Linked DNA regions of Labilibaculum antarcticum. The protein of the gene in region 1 interacts with the protein of each later gene in a pairwise test. Links are inferred from orthologs where the notes say so. Each region holds a gene or a part of one and is shown on either strand. Other genes may lie near its edges.

Evidence for each region.
Region 2: the proteins of ALGA_RS01965 (region 1) and ALGA_RS16440 interact in binary tests that used the Escherichia coli proteins (3 or more experiments, as listed by UniProt). The link is inferred for Labilibaculum antarcticum from one-to-one orthologs.

Annotation. Positions count from the first base shown.
Region 1 is NZ_AP018042.1:502,302-509,511, reverse strand. Bases 2,989-5,935 are described here. They hold ALGA_RS01965 (molybdopterin molybdotransferase MoeA), read right to left. Parts: upstream 5,077-5,935; coding sequence 3,901-5,076; downstream 2,989-3,900. Other genes in these bases: ALGA_RS01960 (P-loop NTPase family protein), read right to left, coding at 5,081-5,626; ALGA_RS01970 (GTP 3',8-cyclase MoaA), read right to left, coding at 3,117-3,950; moaC (cyclic pyranopterin monophosphate synthase MoaC), read right to left, coding at 2,989-2,992. In the rest of the region: ALGA_RS01995 (ATP-binding protein), read right to left, coding at 237-443; ALGA_RS01980 (MOSC domain-containing protein), read right to left, coding at 1,580-2,521; more of moaC, read right to left, coding at 2,534-2,988; ALGA_RS01955 (cation diffusion facilitator family transporter), read left to right, coding at 6,137-7,072; ALGA_RS01950 (HAD family hydrolase), read right to left, coding at 7,102-7,210. UniProt on the Escherichia coli protein: Catalyzes the insertion of molybdate into adenylated molybdopterin with the concomitant release of AMP.
Region 2 is NZ_AP018042.1:4,149,849-4,157,047, forward strand. The notes cover bases 1,730-4,665. They hold ALGA_RS16440 (molybdenum cofactor guanylyltransferase), read left to right. Parts: upstream 1,730-2,876; coding sequence 2,877-3,455; downstream 3,456-4,665. Other genes in these bases: msrA (peptide-methionine (S)-S-oxide reductase MsrA), read right to left, coding at 2,134-2,754; ALGA_RS16445 (molybdopterin-containing oxidoreductase family protein), read left to right, coding at 3,786-4,665. Also shown: ALGA_RS16420 (o-succinylbenzoate synthase), read left to right, coding at 1-224; ALGA_RS16425 (AMP-binding protein), read left to right, coding at 225-1,304; ALGA_RS16430 (hypothetical protein), read right to left, coding at 1,271-1,711; more of ALGA_RS16445, read left to right, coding at 4,666-6,023; ALGA_RS16450 (4Fe-4S dicluster domain-containing protein), read left to right, coding at 6,027-6,560; nrfD (NrfD/PsrC family molybdoenzyme membrane anchor subunit), read left to right, coding at 6,574-7,199. UniProt on the Escherichia coli protein: Transfers a GMP moiety from GTP to Mo-molybdopterin (Mo-MPT) cofactor (Moco or molybdenum cofactor) to form Mo-molybdopterin guanine dinucleotide (Mo-MGD) cofactor.

The DNA.
Region 1 (7,210 bases):
TCGGGGTCCTTATATGAATTAAAAAATTTAGAATGGAAAAAAGTGGTTAAAGATTAATTGACTTTTAATATTATGGTAGCATTTCTTAAAAAATATTTTTATATATACCTGAACCGTTTTATAATGGATTAGGGGAAAATAAAACAAAAGACTGTGAATATTCAGATTTACAGTCTTTTTACTTTAGGATGATTTTTAAATTGTGGATATAAGGAAGTTTACAAGTTCAATTTTGCTTAGTCAATAAGTAGTTTTAAAATTGGTTCGATAATAGTGGAGGTTATTCCATACCTGTACTCGATAATATCCATTAGATCTAACTGCTGCTGTTGTTCCAAATGAGTGAGTCCAAAATCATCAAGTATTAGCATATCTGTTTTGGTCATCTTTTCAAAGAACTTGTAGATGGTTGCTTCGATGCGGGTCACTTTGGTTTTCTGCAATTCCAGCTTCTCTAAAAAAGCCTTGAATACTGACTGGTAAAGAGTATCTCTAGCATGTCAATCCACCAGTTCTACACTTGCTTTTCCCAATTCTATGTTAATTAATCTTTTATTACTAACCCTTAATTTTTTATTGTCATGGGAAAATACTCTCAAGGGATCCAGGGCCCGTTCTCAGGAAAAATAGGAACCGTTGTTGGTTCCAGTTGGAAAGGTGTAAATTACATCAAGTCACTTCCGGTCCAAACACCTCCAATACGGAGAAATAGAAGGAGCAGAGAAGCTGGTTTAAATCGGTAGTAAGGTTAGTATCCTTGCTTTTGGCAATCCTGATTCGTCCGGTATGGAATCTTTCTGCAGGGAAGATGACCGGTTACAACCTCTTTGTAAAGACCAATGTTGCTGCTTTCGATGAAAGTGGTGAATTGACCAATTTTAAGGACTTCAAAGTATCAGTTGGTCCTTTGGCTCTTCCATCTGGTATTAGTATTGCCAATGATATGGATGTGAGTTCTGGAATCACAGTCTCCTGGACTGATGATAGTGCAAATGGAATTGGCAAAGCCGATGACCAGTTGGATCTAGTCGTTTTGAAGTCAGATGATGATGTTCAGGTTTTGCATCCGGGAACTTTACGTTCTGCCGAAACTGCAGATGTGACATTACCATTTAGCATGGCATGGTACAGGTGTATGCTTATTTTGGTTCTACAGATGGAAGCGAATTTTCATCTAGTCAGCACCATTTGAAAAGAATCTATTCTTTAAGCTGCTGCGAATTTCGTAGCAGCTTTTTGTTTTCTAGAGCAAAATAGTAAGAGATTTGTTGCAACTAAAGATTATTTAATACAAACAAAGCAGCATCTTAGATGCTGCTTTGTCCGTAAATACTGGCGGAGAGAGAGGGATTCGAACCCCCGGTACGTTGCCGCACAATAGTTTTCAAGACTACCGCATTCGACCACTCTGCCATCTCTCCAATATTTTTTTGAGCTTTGATTATTGAAATCATTACCCTGATATCTCTTGTGATAACGGGTGCAAATGTAGGACAAAAAATACTTACAGCCAAACATTATTTTACTTCTGAGAGTAATTAATTTGAAATAGCTTGATTCTCAATTCAATTAATTTTATTTACCCATGAATATCCAGCTCATTCATCATGTAAAGCGAGTGTTCAATGGTCTTAAAAATCTCCGCGCAGTATTCATTTACGGCTTTTGGACTACCAGGCATGGTGTAAATTAGAGATTCATTCATAACTCCAGCAATGCCACGACTAACCAATGCATTTGGCTTTTCCATCCCATATTTTACCCGAATCAACTCCATGATTCCTGTTATCTCTTTTGTGATGTGTCTTTTTACTACATCAGGAGTAATATCTTTGGGTCCTATTCCGGTTCCACCTGTAGTGAAAACAAGATCGAAGTTCTCTTTTTTTGCTTTTTCCAGCAAATTAGTCAGGTCGGATTCTTTGTCAGGAATAATAAATTTTTCTATTTGATAATGGCGGTTTTTAGATTTGAAGAAGTCTTCAGCCAATTTCTCCAATAAAGGCCCGCTTTTGTCTTCATATTCACCTCGGCTAGCTCTGTCGCTAAGAGTTATTACCATGGTTTTAATAATTCTTGGATGATAACTAAGCACATCACCAGCTTTCAAATTACCTCCATTTAAAACTCTGCAAAAAATACCTTCTTTTGGCATCACGCAGTTTCCTATTTCACGAAAAATACTGCAATTGTCACCATGGCATTTTTTACCAATCTGAGTTACTTCCAAAACCATATCACCAATGTGGAAACGATCAAGTGGAGCAGTATGGTGAAGCCAAAGCCCTTCAGTGGTAATGTTCTCGGCAAATTCGCCAAAATTGATTTTACGTTTGGCTTGTATCGAAAATTTATCGATACTTTCTTTAGCCAGCAAGCTAACCTGACGGTGCCAGTTTCCCGCATGTGCATCATTTACAACACCTAGTGAATTCAATTCTATAGAATCAACAGGTTTTTTTATGACTCCTTTTTTCTCAGATATATTTACAGAGAGTACTAATACTTCTTTTGTGCTCATGCTCATCGTGTTTTATTGCTTCAAATCGGTTTTTGTTTTTTCTACAAGCGTAATTTCACCTAATACCATTGATTTATCAACAGCTTTACACATATCGTAAATGGTTAGCAGAGCTATGCTGGCAGCGGTTAACGCTTCCATTTCTACTCCCGTTTGTCCAATGCATTTTACTCGGGTATTTACCTGAATACCCTTCTTAATAATGCTGCATTTTACTTCAGCCTTTGTTATCTGAAGCGTATGACAGAGAGGAATCAAATCACTCGTGCGTTTAGCCGCCTGAATACCTGCTATTTCTGCAATAGTCAAAACATCACCTTTTTTCATTGCATTTTCATTTATTAATTCGAGGGTGCGAGGCTCTAAAAGAATGATGCCAACCGCTTTGGCTTCTCTTATTTGTGGCTCTTTATGACCCACATCAACCATATTGGCTTTACCATCCTTATCTATATGACTAAATTCTCCCATTATTAAATGTTGTTTACTGAAAACGTTTTCTGTTAGAGCTCCTTGATCCTTGTCACTTGATCCTTGCCACTTGTCCCTTAATCCTTAATCCTTGTACCTTATACCTTTCTTCTTGTCACTTGATCTATCCACCAATTCCATAAAAACTACCATTTTTATTCTTAGTCCCAGCTTCCGGTTTTTGATTGATCGAATTATCGATTGCTTTTTTAATTCCTAATTCTTTGATATCGAATTCGCTGGCATTAAATAAACAGGGTTTAACTTTTCCGTTGGCCGTAAGTCTAATCCGGTTGCATTCCAAACAGTTTCCACCTTTACCTCCTTCAACAACAGAGAACTCGCCGCTTGCCAAATCCATTTGTTTGATGAATCGTAAATCCAGATTATTACTCTTGCAAAATTTGCGTAAATCTTCCAGATCATCCAAATCGGCATCAGGCATTCGAACGCAGTTTATTTTTACGGGGTTCAATCCGGCCTTTTGAGCCGCTTTAATTCCTTTAAAAACATCTTCAATATTACCCAAACGGGTTATTTCTCTGTATTTTTCAGGCTTAAGCGTATCTAAACTGATGTTAACTCGTTGCAATCCGGCTTTAGCCAATCGATCAGCATATTTTTCAAGTAATATGCCATTGGTCGTCATTGCGATTTCATCAATACCAGGAATATCAGATAACAACTGTACCAAATCGACAATTCCTTTTCTAACCAAGGGTTCGCCTCCGGTAAGCCGTATTTTGGTGATTCCACTTGCAACAGCTTCTTTCACAAAATCGGTAATCTGCTCAAAACTCAATACTTCATCATGAGCCATTAAATCAATACCTTCTTCGGGCATACAATAAGTACAACGAAGATTGCATCGGTCTGTTACCGAAATTCGCAAGTAATTTATATTTCTGTTATAATTGTCTAACATGAACAAATTCTCCTTCCATAAATTCATCAACATCAGTAGGTATTAGCATAATCCCATTGGCTGATGTAAAAGCATTAATATGAGCTGAACCATGATATTTTATCGGTACAACTTGATTGTCTGCATTAAAGCGGACAGGCAAAAATTCAAGTCTGTCAGCTCTTTTTCGTTTGTAATCTGATGCGATTGGCATTCTTACCATTGGAGCATTGTAATCATAGCCCATAAGGCGGTATAGTAATGGTTTTCCGAGTAATTCAAATTGCACAAAAGAGGAAACCGGATTTCCAGGTAAGCCCAAAACGTATTTCTCCTTGCAGGTTGCGAAAACGGTATGTTTACCGGGTTTTACCATAAGGGTATGAAACCAAATATTGAAACCTAATTCTTTTAAAATTTGTGGTATAAAATCAAAATCACCAACAGATACACCACCAGATATAATTAGTACATCATTTTCCTCAAGGCTTTTAATCATTGCCTCTTTTGTAGCTTGCTTCGAATCTAAAACAATCCCTTTATTATCACCTTTAATGCCCATTTTTTGCAATTGAGCTTGAAGTTGCCAGGAGTTTACATTGCGAATTTGAGATATTTCTGGTTTTTGATCGGGTTCAACCAATTCGCTTCCTGTTGCAATAGTTGCAACTTTTGGCTGTTTGTAAACAACAGGATTTGCACATCCAACACTTGCTAATACTGATATATGTTGTGCTTTTAATCGGGTTCCTTTTTTTAGGACAACATCATTTTCTAAAATATCTTCCCCTTTAAGGCAGATATTCGATTTCGTTTTTTCTTTGGTGAAGTGAATGTGATTGTCATTAATTTGTTCGGTATGCTCAATCATGATTACTGTATCTGCACCTTCAGGCACCATTGCTCCGGTCATTATTTTAGAACACTGATTGGTTCCAACAGTTTTAGTTGGGGCAGATCCTGCAGCAATAACCTCCAATACTTCAAGATTATTAGCTAAATCTGATTGTTTGCAGGCATATCCATCCATTGCCGATTTATTAAAGGGCGGAAGTGACATGTCAGAAAGTACATCTTCTGCTACAACTCGATTTAAACAGTCAGCCAAATTGATAATTTCTGTATCTAACTTTTTCGTGGCATGTTTTACGGTTTTTAATGCCTCGTGAAACGTAATCATATTATTAGTTTTTTATTTTCCATTCATTATTGGCAAAAGTAATTTTATCTGCAGTAAAATTGAAATTCTCACCATTAAATTCAAACCATTTATCTGCTAATTTTCCATAACCAATAGCTCTGGGTTTTATGTCGTTATTGTTTTTTTTGTTGATCATTAAAAACAGACCCGGTTCAATAAAGTCTCTCAAGCCTCCCGATTCAGAAATTACAGGTGTTTCGGGCGTAAGTATTTTCTCGAAATAGGAGAGTACCTCAGGAAGATGATCATCTTTAGCCTGCACATAATACACTTTTTTGCTTCCTGCCTGAAACAAGCGATTGCTGTCTTTACTGCCTTTTTTATTATTTTCTTTTGCAATGATAAAATCTTCAGTTTCTCTGATGATTTCCAATTCCTTGCTTAATTCATGAAAGTGAGGGGATACTTTAATGCAAACCAACTCATTTTTACACGCCAATTCTTCAATCAATCGACATGCAAATAAGGTTTTACCAACATTTCTGCCAGTTCCTGCAATTAATAATATGTTCTTTTTAATATTCCTCATTTCTTAAATATAAAAAACCTCCAATTCAATTTAGAATCGGAGGCTTATGTATTTAGTCCCGATAGTGTGTCAATTGCTAAGCTAAAGTGCAATTACTTAACTGTCGGTATCGTCTAAAATTACAAAAAACACTCCTTTCCAATTTTAGGGTCTTAGCCCAGCGGGAGGCAAATTCGTTTCCAAATTTACCCATCGGTTTATAATTCGTTCCATTTTTCAATGGCTTAGAGATTGTAAACTCGGAGATCACTTTATTACTGGGGTAAAGATATTAATATTAATGAATCTACAAATGTATATGTGTGAAGATTAAAAAAAATGAGTTATGAGTTCGTTAACCCAATAATAATGGCGTTCTTCCGGAAAGCCTATGGTCTTTAGGTTCTAAAATGTAACTGATTGTGTTATTAGTCAGCAATGGCTGTATTTTATTTTGTAATTTATAATTAGTTTGATTAAGAAATAGAATTCATGACTATATTTATAGGCTGATTTAATTTAGAAAGAAACATGGGGAAAGGGAATCATGGACATTCTCATCACGATCACGGTGAGTTGAAAGGAAGAAATTTGGGAATTGCAATTTTATTGAATGTTGGAATTACGGTGGCGCAGGTAATAGGAGGAATTGTATCGGGTAGTTTGGCTCTTTTGTCCGATGCCATGCATAACTTCAGTGATGTTCTCGCTTTAATAATAAGCTGGTTTGCAAGTAAATTGTCGAGTAGGAGACAAACGGCTAAACAAACATTCGGATATAAAAGGGCAGAGATATTAGCGGCTTTATTTAATGCAATATCATTAGTTGTAATTGCATTTTTCCTTTTAAAGGAGGCCGTCCAGCGGATTTCAGAACCTCAGGATATTGAATCGGGATTGGTCATGATTTTGGGTGGATTATCAATCCTTTTAAATGGACTTAGCGTGTTGTTGGTAAAGAAAGATGCTAAGAACAATATTAATATGAAATCAGCTTATCTGCATCTATTATCCGATATGGTTTCATCGGTTGCTGTTGTTTTAGGAGGATTGGCAATGTACTTATGGGAAATTCCTTGGATTGATAGTGTTCTGTCAATTGCTATTGCTCTCTATTTGGTGTATTCTAGTTGGGCTTTGGTGAAGGAAAGCATACGTATTCTCATGCAATTTGCTCCAATTGATATCAATATGGATGAAATCCATGAGAAAGTTAAAGAACTGGCAGAAGTGGAAAACATGCATCATGTGCACATTTGGCAATTAGACGACAAGCAAATTAATTTCGAAGCTCATATTAGTTTCAGAAACGATTTGGCTTTGAGTGAAGTAAATAATGTTCTGGACAGATTGGAACACATGCTTCATGATGAATTTGAAATAAGTCATGTAACACTTCAGCCTGAATTGAATGGCTTTTGCGAAGATGAAAGTGTTGTAAGACAGGAAAGAAAACATATTCATTAGTAGGCCTTCTTTCCTGCTTTTGCTGACTGTTAGTCTAGTGAATTCAATAAATCCATTGGGTTTTCAACAAGCACTTCAGCTCCATTTTCGAGTAATTCTTCCATGCTTCGGAATCCCCAAAGAACACCTGCTGCATAC
Region 2 (7,199 bases), 3.6 Mb from region 1 along the record:
AATGGATTGATTTGGCTGAAGAACGAAAAATACCTTGGTGGATAACTTCGGCATTAGAATCTAATGTAGGACTGAATGCCATCGCGCAATGGACTTACACTCTTAATAATCCAATGCCACAAGGCCTGGGCACCGGACAAATCTATAGCAATAACATAGTGTCGCCTCTCTATATGAGTAAAGGCTTTTTAGCCTACGATACTTCGGCAAAATGGGAGATTTAATTGATAGAAACAGATATGCGGGAACTCACTATAAATGGTAAATTATATTCGGAAGAAGAATTGCCTAAACACTGTGCCAGTCAATTGTCGATAAGTGATTTTCAATGGGAGCGCGATGTTTATTCTTTTATATTGGAATGGTTGGATTCAAAAGAAACCATTGTTGCTCATACTTCCGGATCAACAGGAGAACCTAAATTGATGGATTTATCGAAGGGGCGCATGATAAATTCGGCTCAATTAACAGGCGAATATTTTAAATTTGAAAAAGGACAGACTGCTTTGCTCTGTTTATCCACAAATTTTATAGCAGGTAAGATGATGGTTGTTCGTGCCTTTCTGTGGCAGTTAAACTTGATTCTTGTGGATCCAAACGGACACCCATTGAATAATTTGAAGGATAAAATTGATTTTGCAGCTATGGTTCCACTTCAAGTGATTAATTGTTTAAAAGATGGGGTTGACTTTGGCTTAATCGCTAATCTTTTAATAGGAGGAGGTGCAGTAGATGCTAATTTGGAAGATCAGTTACAAGAATTGCCCACCAAATGTTTCTCAAGTTATGGAATGACTGAAACCGTTTCTCATGTTGCCATTAAACCTTTAAATGGAAATAGTAAATCGGAGTATTACCAAGGATTGGGGAATGTTACTTTTTCTCTTGATAAGCGAGCTTGTTTACAGATTACTGCGCCACAAATTATTTCAAAAGTAATTTGCACGAATGATGTAGTGGAACTTGTTGATGAAAAGCACTTTGTCTGGCTTGGGCGATATGATAATGTTGTGAATTCAGGAGGGGTTAAGTTGTTCCCCGAGAAAATAGAGGAAAAGCTTAGAGATGTTATTTCTGACCCTTTTTTCATCACCGGGATTAGGGATGAATTGCTTGGACAAAAGCTAGTGCTGATTATTGAAAAGGACAATCAATCCTCCGAATATGTATCCAATTTATTGGCAAAAATAAAAGGCTTGCTCGGAAAATACGAACAAGCCCGAGCTATTATTTTTATTCAAGAATTTAAACGAACTCCAAATGGCAAACTTCAGCGTGAAGCAACAGCGTCTATGCTTAAATGATCAAGGTAAGCAAGTAATCTTTTAAAGTCTTGCGGTCTGTTTAAATCCAATTGATTGTTCCTCTCAAATTTTTTGGCTTCTTTCAGAAAGGATTTGAAATATTTTGAAATTAAGTGATTTGCAGAATTTAATTTTCTTGGTATTTCACCCTTAGTCTGAACTAAATAGTAAGATTTTGGTTTTTTAAAATCCAATTTGCTTTTAGTTGATAGTATGTAATATCTAGCATAGATTTTTTGCCCCCCACCGTATAGTTTTTGAAGATATCCGCTGGTAGTATCTTTTTTAACCAAATATTTTTTGTACTCATAGCACTCACCATTTATAGTAATCTCTTTTAATTTTTCAGGAGATTTAATAACACTGTGTTGCGTCCCAATTTTACATTCCATTACATCTGTTTTCACATTGTAACGAATTTTAATCGAATTTAATTCTGTGTTTTTTGTTGTTATTAGTTTAGATGTCTCGAATATCGAGTTTTGATAGTTAGATTGGACTTCAAAATTATCATCTAAAATAACTGAGTAATGCATAATTCCAAAATTTGGATATTCTTTCCAAATGGAGCTTTTTTGTGAGAATGCCAGAATTGACATGGCGTTAATTATGAGTAACGAGAGTAGCAGTTTAATCATTTTTATAATTTTGGTTGAATAGTCAATTCAAAAATACTATAAAGGAAAATTAATGCATATTTTTATTGTTAAGCCACAGTTAGGATTTGATTAATCGAAGTAAATTCCAGTTGAAAAATGCCTTAACTTAAAGGAAGATAAGGATTTATTTGGTGAATGAAAAAAATGCCACTTTAAAAGTGGCATTATATTTATTCCTGTTTCAATTTATCTTTAAAGGCTTTTTTGAATTTTTCCTGTTTCGGTTTAATAACAAACGAACAGTAGGGCTGATTTGAGTTATTATTAAAATAATCCTGGTGATAATTTTCTGCCGGATAAAAGATTGACGAAGGCGATACCTCTGTGATTACCGGATTATCCCAAGCTCCAGATTCGTTTAATCTCTTCTTAAGAGTCTCTGCAATATTTTTTTGCTCGTCGTTATTGTAAAAAACGACTGAACGATATTGTGAACCCACATCAGCACCTTGTCGGTTTAAGGTAGTTGGGTCGTGAACTTGCCAAAAGACTTCAAGAAGTTCTTTAAAGCTAATTACAGTTGGATCATATGAAATTTGACAAACTTCGGCATGTCCTGTTTGTCCTGAGCAAACCTGCTCATAGGTTGATTCTTCTTTACCTCCCATGTAGCCCGATACAACTTTATCAACTCCTTTTAGTTCCTGAAAAATTGCTTCAACACACCAAAAACACCCTGCTCCTAATGTTATTGTTTGTAATTCCTTATTTTGTTTCATTTCACGCATAGTTGTATTTCCGAATAATAAGCCGGAAATTAATACAAAGACGATACATATTGACTTTTTCATGTTTTCCGGTTTTGGTTCTTATTTAAAATCGTTCTAAAAATAATCGATTCGACTATTATATCAAAATTAAAAGAGCTTAAAGTCTTAATTTGGCTTCAAATAATTCTTCATTATATTTGAGTATGATAGAAAACAAACAAATAGTAGGTATTGTTTTGTCTGGAGGGAAAAGCTCTCGCATGGGCACAGAGAAGGGGCTGGTAAAATGGAAAGGAAAGTCTTTGATTGAGTATTCTGTTGACTGTTTGCGAAATACTTGCAAAAATATTGTTGTGAGTTCTAATAAAGATTGTTACGACTACCTTAGTTTGCCTGTTGTAGCTGATGAGATTAAAGATTGTGGCCCTATTGGAGGGATTTATTCTTGTATGAAAGCGGTAAAGGCAGATTATTATCTTGTTTTAGCTTGTGATGTGCCTAATGTTCCTTTTCAGTTATTTAACGATTTACTTTTAAATATTGGAAATGCAGACGCAATTTTCCCTACTGATAAAGGAGAGAGAGGACAACCTTTGATCTCTGTTTATAAAGCATCATGTTTTAAAGTGATAGAAGAGGAATTATTAAAAGGGAATTATAAGATGATGAAGCTTCTAGGTTTACTAACTACTAAAACATTTTCTGTAAGCGAGGAATTGACTTATTTCAATCCCAAAATGTTATCCAATGCTAATTCTCTCCATGATATAAATTTTTTATAATAAAATCAGAGTATTAACGAATTTTATCCTTAATTTAAAAAGGTATTCTCGTAATGAGAATATTCTCAATACTCTTAACTGAGGGGTTTTGAGAGCTGGATTTCAATACAAATAAAGAAAAATTACAATAAATCTAATTTAGTAAAGATCTAAATAGTTGCATATTTGTTTGTATCAGTGTCTTCGGTGATGTTTCTTTTTTTAGACTAATTCCAAAGTGGGTTTTTATGCTCTACAACACATTTCCGAATCATCTTTTTAGATATGTTTACATCCATAGATGTATGTTTCTACATGTGTTTATGTGTATAAGTTTAAAGTATTCACAACATGAAAAGCAGAAGACAGTTTTTGAAAATTAGTTCCTTAAGTGCAGCCGGATTGGTTTTTGGAGGAGGTTTATTGGAAACGTTTGCCGATAATCTATTGAAAAGCAATCAGTCTTATTTTAAAGGACCTTACGATTTTACCCGCACTCCGACTTATTGTGAAGTGTGTTTTTGGAAGTGTGCCGGATGGGTTCATAAGGATGAAAATGGTAGAATTAAGAAAATAATCGGAAACGATGACGACCCAAATTGTAACGGTAGGTTTTGTCCTAGAGGTACTGGAGGAGTTGGAATGTATTTCGATGAGGATCGTTTGAAAACTCCTTTAATTAGGACCGATGAAAGAGGAAAGCAATCTTTTAGGGAAGCCACCTGGGATGAAGCATTCGATTACATTGCCGCTAAAATGAACAAAATTAAAGAGGAACATGGTCCTGAATGTACGGCTTTGTTCACTCATGGTTCAGGAGGGAAATATTTTGGTAATCTACTAAAAGGTTTTGGTTCTAATAATATAGCTGCACCATCCTATGCACAATGTCGTGGTCCTCGTGAAGTCGCTTTTATAGCGACTTTTGGACAAGGGATAAACTCTCCTGAAAATACTGATATTCGTGATACAAAATGTTTGGTTTTAATCGGATCGCACCTGGGTGAAAACATGCACAATGGGCAGGTTCAGGAAATGTCTGATGCGATTGATAAAGGGACTACTATTATAACTGTTGATCCTCGTTTTTCAACTGTTGCAAGTAAATCAAAATATTGGTTGCCAATTAAACCATCTACCGATATGGCACTTCTGCTTTCGTGGATGAATGTGATAATAAGCGAAGGTTTATATGACAAAGAATACATCGAAAAGTATGCTTTTGGTTTTGAGGAGCTCAAAGCTCATGTTCAATCCTTTACTCCAGAGTGGGCCTATGGAATTACTACAATAAAGCCTCAGCAAATACGCGATACTGCTCGCGAAATGGCACATGCTGCTCCTGCAGTAATTGTTCATCCAGGGCGGCACGTAACATGGTATGGCGACGACACACAAAGATTGCGTGCAGTTGCTATTTTGAATGCTCTATTAGGAAGTTGGGGACGAAGAGGTGGATTTTATAATCCAGCGAAAGCTTCGGTACCTCATTTTCATTTACCTGATTTTCCAACGCCAAATAAGGACTGGCGAGCTGCCATGGGAGGAAAATACAAGCTTGCTGATTTAGCACTCGCTTCCGGTGTATGTGAGGCAACGATACCAAGTCCGGAAATGAGTTGTTCTATTAAAGGATGGATTGTAAATGGAACCAATCTGATTAATACTTTGCCGGATCAGAAAAAAACGATTGCTGCTATTCAAGCACTTGATTTGCTCGTGGTAGTTGACACGATGCCAATGGAGATCACTGGATATGCTGATGTGGTTCTTCCAGAGTGTACTTATTTGGAAAGATATGATTCTTTGCGGATATCGCAGGGTAGAGTCCCAAGTATTGCTCTAAGAATGCCCGCGGTTGATCCTTTGTACAATACGAAGCCAGCCTTTTGGATGGCTCGTGAATTAGCCAAAAAACTTGATTTACTTCAATATTTCCCATTTGAAACTATCGAAGAGGAAATTGATTGGGAATTGAAACAAGTCGGTTCTTCATTGGAAGAAATGCAACGCATAGGTGTTAAACTTATGGATCGTGAAGTTGATGACTTGTATTTTGGTGAAGATGAGGATGTAGAATTCTATACAAATACAGGGAAAATAGAATTGTACTCAACAGCCTTAGAGGGAGAAGGATTCGACCCAATGCCTGTATTTACTCAACATCCTGAACCAAGCGAAGGATTTTATCGATTAATATATGGTCGCGCCCCAATGCATACTTTTAGCCGGACTGCCAATAATCCAAATCTTACCGATTTAATGGACGAAAACACAGTATGGGTGAATCCGAAAGTGGCAAAAGAATGGGGTTTGAAAAACGATCAGTACGTATATTTAGAAAATCAGGATGGAGTAATTTCAGACTTTAAAATAAAAGTACGAGTAACGGAACGTATCCGTTGGGATTCTGTTTATATGGTTCATGGCTTTGGACATGCAGATAAACGTTTGACAAGAGCTTTTGGGAAAGGCGTAAGCGATACTCAGATGATTACTAATGTAATGCTCGATCCTATAATGGGAGGAACAGGAATGCGTGGCAATTTTGTGACGTTTCGATTTGATAACAAAAAAACGGAGGTGTAAGCTATGAGATATGCAATGGCGATTGATACAAAAAAGTGTGTAGGTTGCAGCGACTGTGTAGTAGCTTGCCAAACCGAAAACGATGTTCCTATTGGACACTGCCGCGATTGGGTCGTGGAAGTAATGGATGGAACCTACCCTGAGCTGGAAATGGAATTGCGGTCTGAACGATGTAATCATTGTGAAAATTCACCTTGTGTACGTTGTTGTCCGACTGGTGCAAGCCATTATTCCGATGGTGGAATTGTTCTGGTAACAAAAAATGAATGTATAGGCTGTAGTGCTTGTATCACATCATGTCCTTATGATGCCAGATATGTTCATCCCGATGGATATGTAGATAAATGTACATTTTGTTTGCACAGAGTGAAAAAAGGAATGCAACCTGCTTGTGTGGCAGTATGTCCTACCAAATGCATGTATTTTGGAGACTTAGACGATCCAAGAAGTGAGGTTTCAGAAGTGTTGAAAAAACGAAAGTACAAGACTTTAATTCCTGAAGCCGGAACAAAACCTCAATTGTATTTCCTAATCTGATAAAATTAACAAAATGAGAGAAGAAATAATTGTAAGTGGAAGAAATAACCCACTCATCGATCCTCAGTTACACGTTTGGCACTGGGAAATACCAACTTATTTGTTTTTGGGTGGTTTGGCTGCAGGCTTGATGTTTTTTGCGGCTTTGTATTACCTAAGAGGGAAAGAAAATGATTATCGGACAGCGGTGAAACTTGCGCCAATGATTGCTCCAATTGCTTTAGCTTTAGGACTTGTCGCTTTGTTTTTGGACTTACATCACAAACTTTATTTTTGGAGATTATATACCACGATAAGATTAGAATCACCAATGTCTTGGGGAGCGTGGACTTTAATGGTTGTTACTCCTGTTTCTATAATCTGGAGTGCACTTCATATAAAGGAGCTCTTTCCAAATTGGGATTGGAAGTTTGATTTTGCAAAAGAACTCATTGATTTTTTTCAGAAAAAGAAGAAAGTTTTGGCTTGGATCATGTTGATTTCATCAGCGATTCTGGGAATTTATACCGGAATTTTATTTTCTGCATTTAATGCAAGACCATTATGGAATACTTCTATCATGGGGCCTTTATTTTTAGCTTCGGGTTTGTCAGCAGGGGCGGCAGTTGTAATTTGGATGTCTAAAGATCATGCAGAACG